One region of the Streptomyces sp. NPDC008092 genome, then DNA from elsewhere that is predicted to be linked to it. Evidence: riboswitches for the same ligand, from Rfam matches in the RefSeq annotation. Region 1 holds a riboswitch; each other region holds the start of a gene.

Region 1 (3,181 bases):
GCGCCGAAGCGGCAGGAGACCGCGACCAGCGAGCCGGTCTTGCCGCTGAGCACGTCGAGGTAGTGCTCGACCGGGTCACGACCGTCCGACGGGCCTGCCGTCTCAAGGATCTGACCGGTCACCAGCCGCTCGAACGCGAGGGCCTGGACCCGGACCGCCTCGGGGCCGAGGTCGGCGAGGATCTGGGAGGCGCGGGCGAAGAGGAAGTCGCCGGTGAGGACGGCGAGCGAGTTGCCCCAGCGGGTGTTGGCGCTGTCGACACCGCGCCGCACGGCGGCCTCGTCCATGACGTCGTCGTGGTACAGCGTGGCCAGGTGGGTGAGCTCGACGACGACGGCCGACGGCACGACACCGGGCGCGTACGGGTCGCCGAACTGCGCGGCGAGCATCACCAGCAGCGGGCGGAACCGCTTCCCGCCGGCCCGGACGAGGTGCTGCGCGGCCTCCGTGATGAACGGGACCTCGCTCTTGGTGGCTTCTAGCAAGCCCTCCTCGACAGCCGTCAATCCGGCCTGGACATCGGCTTCCAGAGCCTGGTCCCGCACGCTCAGCCCGAACGGCCCGACGACGGTCACGAGGGGTCTCCTGTCTGCTGGTGTCTACTGGCGATTACACGGTTTGTCGATAGGTCGCTGCCATCACTCAAGTCAGCGTATCCGGTCAGGTTTCGATCACCGATAGCGCCCACGGTTACACCCCGGGCGCTATCGGATCACGACCGTTATGTTTTTGATCAGCCGATACGACCTGACATCCACTGACTTAACAGGAAGTGCCCACAGTTGTCCCGAACCGGGGCCCGGGTCGTGTCCCGCATCGGGCTCCGCGCCGGGTCCGGATCCCGGGTGACGCCACCCGCCCGGGCGTACCCCTTCCACCGCCCGTCCAAGCCGGCGGGGGCACACGATGCACGAACGGCGGCACCCCGCACCCATCCGCACCCCCTTCCTCCACGGGACCACGCAGGACGACCTCCGCGATCGATCGGCCTGCACCCCTCGGCCTCCGCCCCCGGCCTGCGCCTCCTGGACCCATACCCCCCGACCGGCATCCCCGCCCGGGCTGCCGCCATGTCAACGACTCGCACCACAGGGGAGGTTCCGTCCTCACGGTGGACACCCGGACCGGCGATCCCCGCTCCCCGGCCCGCTTCCCCCGACCCACCCCTCCCGAAGTGACGAGAATCACGTGCACACAACGACCCTCGGCGCACCCCCGGCACCCGGACCCGTCAACCAGCCGCCTCGACCTTGCCGTTGAGCCCGACCGGCGGCACGCGCGCACGACAGAGGCACTCGTTCGAGCGAGCGGGACCGCCATCGAGGCGCACCCACTCCCGCAATTCGGACTAATAGCAAAAATCATCCACATCAGGACAACCGAGAGCGCAATTGCAACTAATGCGAGCGGGTCGGTATTCCGCCGAACCAGGAAAAAGACGGATTCCACCAGCCCCTTATGCCCGATTTGGCGTTATTGCGGTTTCGTGAAGTAGGTCACGTCGGCCCGGTTGCCACAAAGGCTGTTAGGCGACCCTTCCTTCCCTTTCCCTGCGGGCCAGTTGAGGGTTGGCAACCGCAAAGGATCAAGCACCCCATACGGCACAGATCAAGGTCAATCCGCACGTTGTATGAATCAGGCTCTTGTTTCGGACATGTGCTCTCGCATACGTTCCGGCTCGCCGGGCGGACGCCGAATCCTGCCGCCGCCCGTAGTGACCCATCGACGAGTTCATTCGCACGGCAGGAGCGGGGGACCCAGGTAAGTCGCCGGACCGGGCGGCCGACGTCACAGCACAGACGTCGTTCCGGAACGGCTAGGGGTGAAGTCGCATCGCCTTCGGGCGGTGCGGCCGGGCACTCCCCGGGCCCGAACCCGACAGCTCACCTCGCAGGCGACGGAGAGGAACTTCGCCATGCCTGCTGCCGCCCAGCACCGCCGTCCCCGCCGTAACCGCGTCCTCCGCACGCTTGTCGTCGCCGGAACCGGCGCCGCCGTTCTCGCCCTCCCGCTGATCGGGGCGACCACCGCCTCCGCCGCCGGGTCCACCACCACGACGGCCTCGACCACCCTTGCCGGGTACCCGAACAACCTCGACGGCTGGATCCGCGAGTCGCTCGCGATCATGCGGGAGAAGAGCATCCCGGGCACCTACAACGGCATCTACCGCAACCTGATGCGCGAGTCCTCCGGCAACCCGCGGGCCATCAACCTCTGGGACTCCAACGCGGCCAAGGGCATCCCGTCCAAGGGCCTGCTCCAGGTCATCGACCCGACGTTCAAGGCCTACCACGTGGACGGCACGTCGTTCGACATCTACGACCCGGTCGCGAACATCACCGCCGCCTGCAACTACGCCGCCGCACGGTACGGCTCGATCGACAACGTCAACGGCGCGTACTGACCCGGCCGACGCCCCGCGTCAGTCGAAGAGTCTTTCGAGGACGACGGCGATGCCGTCGTCCTCGTTCGACGTGGTGATCTCGTCGGCCAGCGCCTTGAGTTCGGGGTGGGCGTTGGCCATCGCCACCCCATGGGCCGCCCACTCGAACATCGGGATGTCGTTGGGCATGTCGCCGAAGGCGATGGCCTGTCCCGGGCTCAGCCCCAGCCGTTCGGCGGCCAGCGCGAGCCCGGTCGCCTTGGTCACCCCGCACGGCTGCAGTTCCACGGTCCCCGGCCCCGACATCGTGACCGTCGCCAGCGATCCGACCACCGAGCGGGCGGTCGTCGCCAGTTCGTCGTCGGACAGGGCGTGGTGGCGCAGCAGCACCTTGCTGATGGGCGCGCACCACAGGTCGTCGCGCCGGGCGACGCGCAGCGCGGGCAGCGTGGGATGGGGCATCAGGTAGCCCGGCTCGATGAGCGTGAGCCCGTCCACGCCGTCCTGGTCGACCGCCGCGTACACCTGGCCGACCTCGGCCTCGATCTTGCCGAGCGCGGTCTCCGCCAGCTCCCGGTCCAGGGTGACCGACCACAGCAGCCGGTCCGCGCCGGCGTCGTACACCTGCGCGCCCTGGCCGCAGACCGCGAGTCCCGTGCAGCCGAGGTCGTCGAGGAGCGGGCGCACTCTCGGGGCCGGCCGGCCGGTCACCACGAGGTGCCGGGCACCGGCCCGGGCCGCCCGCGCGAGCGCGGCGAGCGACCGTTCCGAGAGGGTGTCGTCGCCGCGCAGCAGCGA
Region 2 (3,181 bases), on a different contig from region 1:
CACCGGTGGAGGCGCCGGACGGGACGGCGGCACGACCCGTGCTGCCGTCGTCGAGGCCGACCTCGACCTCGACCGTGGGGTTGCCTCGGGAGTCCAGGATTTCCCGGGCTACGACGACGTCGATGGACGGCACGAGCATCTCCTTCTTGGGATGTGACGCTGGTTGTGCGGGGCGCACGCGGGCCTTGGCGGCCCTTGCTCAGCCTTGCGACTAGAGCCTAACCGTCCCAGGGCCGTCGGCCGGCACGACCGACCGGCCCGTGGACACACAGACGGTACTCATTGTTCACGCGCGGAACAAAGGGGGTCCCGATGAAGAACGGAAGAAGAGCGGGCCAAGAAGGGGGCCGGACGCCGGACGGGGGGCCGGAGAGCAGGAGGGCGGCAAAGAGAAACCCCGCCCCGGTGCGTTCGGGGGAAAACGCACCGGAGCGGGGGTCCGTGGGGGACGGGGGTGACCCTCACGTGGTCTCCACTATGGGGACCACGGTTGTGCGGGAGCTGTGGTTCAGCTGGGCGCCGCTTAATACTTCCGGCCGGTACTTGCGGCCGATACCCGCGGCGGCCGCCCGTGCCGCGCTTCGCCCTACTTCAGGTGCAGCTGCTGGCCCGGGTAGATGAAGTCGGCATCGTCGACGATGTCCTTGTTCAGCTTGAACAGCGCCTGCCAGCCGCCCTTGACCTTGTGCTTCTCGGCGATCGAGCTGAGGGTGTCGCCCTTGACGACCTTGTACTCGCCGTCGCCCTTCTTGACCTTCTTGCCGGTCGGGGTGGTGACGGTCTTCTTGGCGGCCGGGCGCTCGGCGGAGCGGGAGGCGGCCTGGGTGTCGGTCGAGCGGGTGCTCGTGCCGGTGCTGCTGCTCGACGAGGAGCCGGCGGAGGAGCTGCCGGTGTAGGCGGCACCGGACAGGCCCGTGCCGCAGACCGGCCAGGCACCCTTGCCCTGCGCGGCGAGGACCTTCTCGGCGATCGTGATCTGCTGCGCCTTGGTGGCCTGGTTGGCCTGCGCGGCGTACTGCGTGCCGCCGTACGCGGCCCAGGTGGAGGCGGAGAACTGGAGACCGCCGTAGTAGCCGTTGCCGGTGTTGATGGCCCAGTTGCCGCCGGACTCGCACCGGGCGACCGCGTCCCACTCGGAGGCGGTGGCGGCGGAGGCGCTGCCGGCCGCCATCAGCGGGGCGGCGACGGCGACGCCGGTGACACCGGCGACAGCGATGGCGCGGACGGCCTTGGACGGACGACGGTGCTTGCCCTTGCCGGAGAACAGCATGGATCGATCCCCTCACCGACGCCTGCGAGGTGAGCTGTCGGGTTCGGGCCGGTTGAGTTGCCCGGCCGCACACCGTGTGTCGGTGCGCGGCTTCACCCCGAGCCGGATCGGCGGTCTCAACCACCGGCCCCGGCACTAACCTTGGGTCCCCCGCTCCTGCCTACGGCGCATGACGCGACGACTGTTCCCGGACGGCCGCTGGCAGGACTCGGCGTTGCGACGGCCGGGGCTCGTGGTGACGAGCGGCCTTGACCGTAAACAGGCGATCCGGTGAATTTCAAAGATGATCAGGGCTTCTGAGACTCATCCCACACTTTCACCAAAACGGACATTCGGCTCGAAGCGGGGCGCCAACTCCCGCCGCCTTTCGCCCTATTCGCTGCCGAGTTTCAGGGTCTGACCGGGAGCGATGGCGTTCGGGTCGGCACCGATGTCGGCCTTGTTCGCGTCGTAGAGCGCGCGCCATCCGCCGTCGAGGCCAAGGGAGTCGGCGATGGAGGCGAGAGTGTCGCCGTCGCGGACGGTGTAGGTGCCGCCGTCACGGGAGGCATGCCGGCCGGAGGAGGTGGCACTCTGACCTTTTGTCACGCTTTCGTCCGCCGAGCCGCCGCGGTGCTTGCCGCCGCTGCCGACGGCACCCGTGTCGACGAGACTCCAAGAGCCTCCGGTCTGCCACGAATTGTCCGAGTCGTCGGCTTCGGAAGCGGCCGAGCCCTCGCTCGCCTTCGAGGTGTCGGAGCCGGATGATTCCGACTTGTCCGTCTTGGTGGATTTGCCGGGGGCGTCCGACTTGGAGTCACTGTCGGCGCTCGCACTCGGCGAGGGGGTGGCGGACTCGCTCCCGGAGTCCGTGGCACCCGAAGAGGAGTCGGAACCGGAAGAAGAGGACGAGTCCGACAACCCGGAGGACGAGTCCGACGAGCCCGACGAATCCGAGGAACCGGATGAATCACCCGAGTTGTCGAGGCCCGTGTCGACGTTCACCGAGGCGTCGTCGGACGAGAGCCCGGCGATCAGGGCGCAGGTCCGCCAGGCCTTGGTGCCCTGGTCGGCGAGCATCTTCTCGGCGACCGCGATCTGCTGCGAACGGCTCGCCTGGTCGGGGGTGCCGGCGTACTCCAGGCCCCCGTACTCGCTCCAGTCGTCCAGCGAGATCTGGAGACCGCCGTAGTAGCCGGTGCCGTTGTCGGCGCTCCAGGAGCCGCCGCTCTCGCACTCGGCCACCTGGTCCCAGGTGGAGCCGTCGGCCGCACTGGCGTTCACCGCGCCGAGGAGCGGGAGGGCGATGGCGGAGCCGGTCACCCCGGCCGCGACGAGGAGTGCCGGAGCCTGGCGGGGGCGACGGTGACGACCGTTCCCGGAGAGCATGCGGAAACCTTTCGAGCGACAGCGGTGACCGGCGCGGCGGGTCCCGCAAGGGCGCCGCGCTGATGGGTGAACGTATCGGCAGACGATCACTTGTCACAAGTTAATGCCGCGTAGATCACGTGAAGATCACAGACTTGAACGCTGGTCACCTTTTGCCCGTACAGGTCGGCAGGGGCCCGCACGGGGCTTCAGCACAGGGCTTCAGCACAGGGCTTCAGCGACCGGTGGGCGTGAACTCCACCGGGAGCGTGCGCAGTCCCCGCATGATGAGCCCGCCGCGCCACCGCAACTCGCTCTCGTCCACCGCGAGTCGCAGGTCGGGAAGGCGGTTGAGGAGACCGGCGAGTGCGGTCTGCCCCTCCAGGCGGGCGAGCGGGGCGCCCAGGCAGTAGTGGATGCCGTGGCCGTAGCCGAGGTGCTGGTTGTCCCGCCGGGCGAGGTCGAGGGTGTCCGGCTCGGCGAACCGCTCCGGGTCCCGGTCCGCGGCGGCCAGGACGACCAGGACCGGGTCGCCGGGCTCGATGTGCTGCCCGCCGATCGCGA
Region 3 (3,181 bases), on a different contig from region 1:
ATCTACGACACGGTCCGGTACGTGACCTGCGACGTGGAGACGATCTGCCTCGGGCAGGCCGGGGCGTCGGCCGCGGTGCTGCTCGCGGCCGGCACACCGGGCAAGCGGTCCGTGCTGCCCGGCGCGCGCATCGTGCTCCAGCAGCCGTCCCTGCCGGAGCCGGTGCAGGGCCAGCCGAGTGATCTGTTCATCCGGGCCGCGGAGTTGGACCGGGTCCGGGCGATGGTCGAAGGGATGCTCGTCCGGCACACGGGGCGCACGGCCGAACAGGTGCACCAGGACCTGGAGCGGGATCTGGTCCTGGACGCGCCGGAAGCGCTGGCGTACGGGCTGGTGGACCGGGTCGTACCCAGCCGCCGCGGTCCGCTCGGCCTGCCGGACGCGGGGTGAGCCGCCGATGCTGCCGGAGCTCCCGCCGCTGCCCGCGCTGACCCGCGCCGAGGGCGAGCTGATCGACCGTTACCTGGACGTGGTGGATCTACTGGGCCGGATCAATCCGGCGCAGAACGAGGACACCTACCGTGGGCTGCGCGCCGCGCAGGCGCTGGTGCGCGCGGCGTCCGAGCTGCGCGACGCCCTGGCCCTGATGCATCTGCGGGGCGAGACGGAGCTTCACGGGGACACGCTGGCACGGGCGTTGCGGGTGCTCGACGGTGAGCGCCGGACCGCTCGCGTCGTACTCCCGCCCGACTGCGTACCGTGACACCCGCCGGAATCCGTGCGATGCGTCGACGGCGCGACCGGGCCGGGGTCGAAACGCTCCAAAGGGGTTACCGCCGTTCGGCGGAGTGTGGCGTGGTTTTACCTGACCGCGAGGGCCGCTCAGGTTGCCCGTGCGAGGGTGCCCGGAAGCGGCTTCCGCGCAGGTCCGGGGCTACGCAGGGAAGTTGACGGAGAATCGAACACAGGGCTGTCCACCCGAACGGGTGGGTGGTGAGTAACCCCACAAATCCCCGATTCCGTTGGGATTTTCGGACACGAGTGAGTGAAGATCCCTGTCTGACGACAAGCCCCCGCCACAGCGGCGGGGCGGTCCGGGCGGACGCCGAGTCCTGCCGCCGCCCGGATTGACCCGTCGACAGAAGTGCATCGGCAGGAGTGGAGGACCCAGGCAAGACGGGTCGCCGGCACGGTCGCGCCATGACCGGGCCGAGCAGCCCTTGGGGTGAAGCCGTGGCAACACGGCCGGGCAACTTCGCCAGCCCGAATCCGACAGGTCATCCTTCACAGGCGGCTGACGAAGGGTTGCGCATGACTGCGCTCAATCGTGTTCCGTCGCTGATGGCCCGGGCCGGTACGGCCTCGGCGCTGACCATCGCCGCCGTGGGCGGCTCGATCGTGATCCCGGGTGTCGCCTCCGACGCCTCGGCCGCCACGATGGCGACGAAGGCACTTCAGGTCGCCGCCTCGAAGAAGGGCGCGCCCTACAGGTGGGGCGCCACCGGACCGAACAGGTTCGACTGCTCGGGGCTGACGCTGTACTCGTTCAAGAAGGCGGGCAAGACCCTGCCGCGTACGGCGGCCCAGCAGTACAACAAGACCCGTCACGTCTCGGCCGGCAACCGCAAGGCCGGGGACCTGGTCTTCTTCCACTCGGGTTCCAGCGTGTACCACGTCGGCATCTACGCCGGGAAGGGAAAGATCTGGCACGCCCCGAAGACCGGGGACGTGGTGAAGCTCCAGAAGATCTGGACGCGCAGCGTCTGGTACGGCCGGGTCAGCTGACCCACGCCGACGGCGGGCCGGCAGGGGCTCAGGGCTACGGTTCCTGCTGGCCGGCCGCGGTGACGGTGCCCGCCGGGATCGTCCAGGGCAGTTCGATGGAGACGGTCTTGCCGCCCTCCCGGGTGGGGCGTACCCGGAGCTTGCCGCCGCACTCGGCGGTCAGCCAGCGGATGATGACCATGCCGCGCCCGTTGTCCTGCTGGACCGCGGCGGGGAGTCTCTTGGGGAAGCGCGGATGACTGTCCGTGACGCCGATGCGCAGCTGCTCGTCACGGTCGAGGACGAGGTCCACCGTGAAGGTCGGTGACTGCCCGAAGGTGTGCTGCACGGCGTTGGTGGCGAGTTCGGAGACGATGAGGCGGATGGTGTCCGCGGTCTCCGTCTCCGGTGGCAGCCCCCACTCCGCGAGGGTGTCCAGCGCATAGGAGCGGGCGGCGGAGACCGAGGCGGGATCGCTCGGCAGAGTGACGGATGCTTCCAGGTGGTCTGCCATGGCGACGTCGTCCCTTTCCTCGGGACCGGAGTCCGACACAGTGCGGATGGTTCGAGTACGGTCCCGGACTGGTGCTTCTTCGCCAGACTGCCATTACCGGGCCGGTCACGGGGAGCGATCCACCAAGATATGCATATATCTGTCGCTCGAAGCGGTGAACTCTGCGACCTCAGACCGTATTTGGGCGGCTCGCAAGGAGTAAGGAGTAGCCCATGCAGAACGGTCCCGCGGTACGCCGCCGGAAACTGGGCGCCGAACTGCGCACACTGCGCACCGGCGCCGGCCTCACGAGCGGTGAGGCCGCCCGTCTGGTGGGCTGGCATCAGTCGAAAGTGAGCCGGATCGAGACCGGCGCCAGCGGTGTGAAACCGGCCGATGTGCGGTTACTCCTGGACGCCTACGGCGTGGTCGAGGGGCAACTGCGCGAGTTGCTGCTGGTGTTGGCGGGGTCGGAGGACACGGCGGGGCGGCACCACTGGTGGCACGCCTATCGTGGGGTGCTGCCGCCCGCCTACCGGGATTTCATCAGCCTGGAGTCACAGGCCAGCGCGATGCGCACGCTGGAGACCTCGGTCGTGCCGGGGCTGCTGCAGACCCCCGAGTACGCGCGTGCGGTGACCCGGGCGGCCGTGGACGGGCGCGACGACGAGGCCCTGGACGCCCTGGTGGAGGTGCGTCTGGCCAGGCAGGACGTGCTGCGCAACGATCCGCCGCTGGAGCTGAGCGCGGTCCTGGACGAGGCGGTGCTGCGCCGGGAGGTGGGCGGTCCCGGGGTGATGGCGCGGCAGCTGACGCGGCTGGTGGAGGCGGCCCGGCTGCCCCAAGTACGGCTCCAGGTGCTGCCGTTCGCGGCCGGGGCGCATATCGGCATCACCGGACCTTTCGTAATCTTCTCATTTCCGAGCACTTCTGATCTGGACGTGGTTGTTATCGACCAGTTGACGAGTAGCCTCTACCTGGAGC

What was found. A riboswitch is a leader RNA that binds a small molecule or an ion and turns the genes downstream of it on or off. The one in region 1 is predicted to bind cyclic di-AMP.
Positions count from the first base shown of each region.
Region 2: it holds a riboswitch for cyclic di-AMP, as region 1 does, so the genes downstream of both, ACFZB3_RS16985 (transglycosylase family protein) here and ACFZB3_RS10190 (transglycosylase SLT domain-containing protein) in region 1, are expected to answer to the same signal.
Region 3: it holds a riboswitch for cyclic di-AMP, as region 1 does, so the genes downstream of both, ACFZB3_RS23995 (NlpC/P60 family protein) here and ACFZB3_RS10190 (transglycosylase SLT domain-containing protein) in region 1, are expected to answer to the same signal.

Region 1 covers NZ_JBIBHY010000003.1:222,217-225,397, reverse strand. The annotation lists gene ACFZB3_RS10195 (polyprenyl synthetase family protein) at 1-575, opposite strand, end outside; cyclic di-AMP (ydaO/yuaA leader) riboswitch at 1,714-1,910, shown strand; gene ACFZB3_RS10190 (transglycosylase SLT domain-containing protein) at 1,916-2,404, shown strand; gene ACFZB3_RS10185 (Cof-type HAD-IIB family hydrolase) at 2,423-3,181, opposite strand, start outside.
Region 2 covers NZ_JBIBHY010000005.1:107,863-111,043, forward strand. The annotation lists gene eno (phosphopyruvate hydratase) at 1-139, opposite strand, end outside; gene ACFZB3_RS16985 (transglycosylase family protein) at 587-1,270, opposite strand; cyclic di-AMP (ydaO/yuaA leader) riboswitch at 1,275-1,448, opposite strand; gene ACFZB3_RS16990 (transglycosylase family protein) at 1,643-2,638, opposite strand; gene ACFZB3_RS16995 (cytochrome P450) at 2,853-3,181, opposite strand, start outside.
Region 3 covers NZ_JBIBHY010000007.1:213,821-217,001, reverse strand. The annotation lists gene ACFZB3_RS24005 (ATP-dependent Clp protease proteolytic subunit) at 1-390, shown strand, start outside; gene ACFZB3_RS24000 (hypothetical protein) at 398-703, shown strand; cyclic di-AMP (ydaO/yuaA leader) riboswitch at 1,064-1,248, shown strand; gene ACFZB3_RS23995 (NlpC/P60 family protein) at 1,252-1,725, shown strand; gene ACFZB3_RS23990 (ATP-binding protein) at 1,760-2,218, opposite strand; gene ACFZB3_RS23985 (Scr1 family TA system antitoxin-like transcriptional regulator) at 2,431-3,181, shown strand, end outside.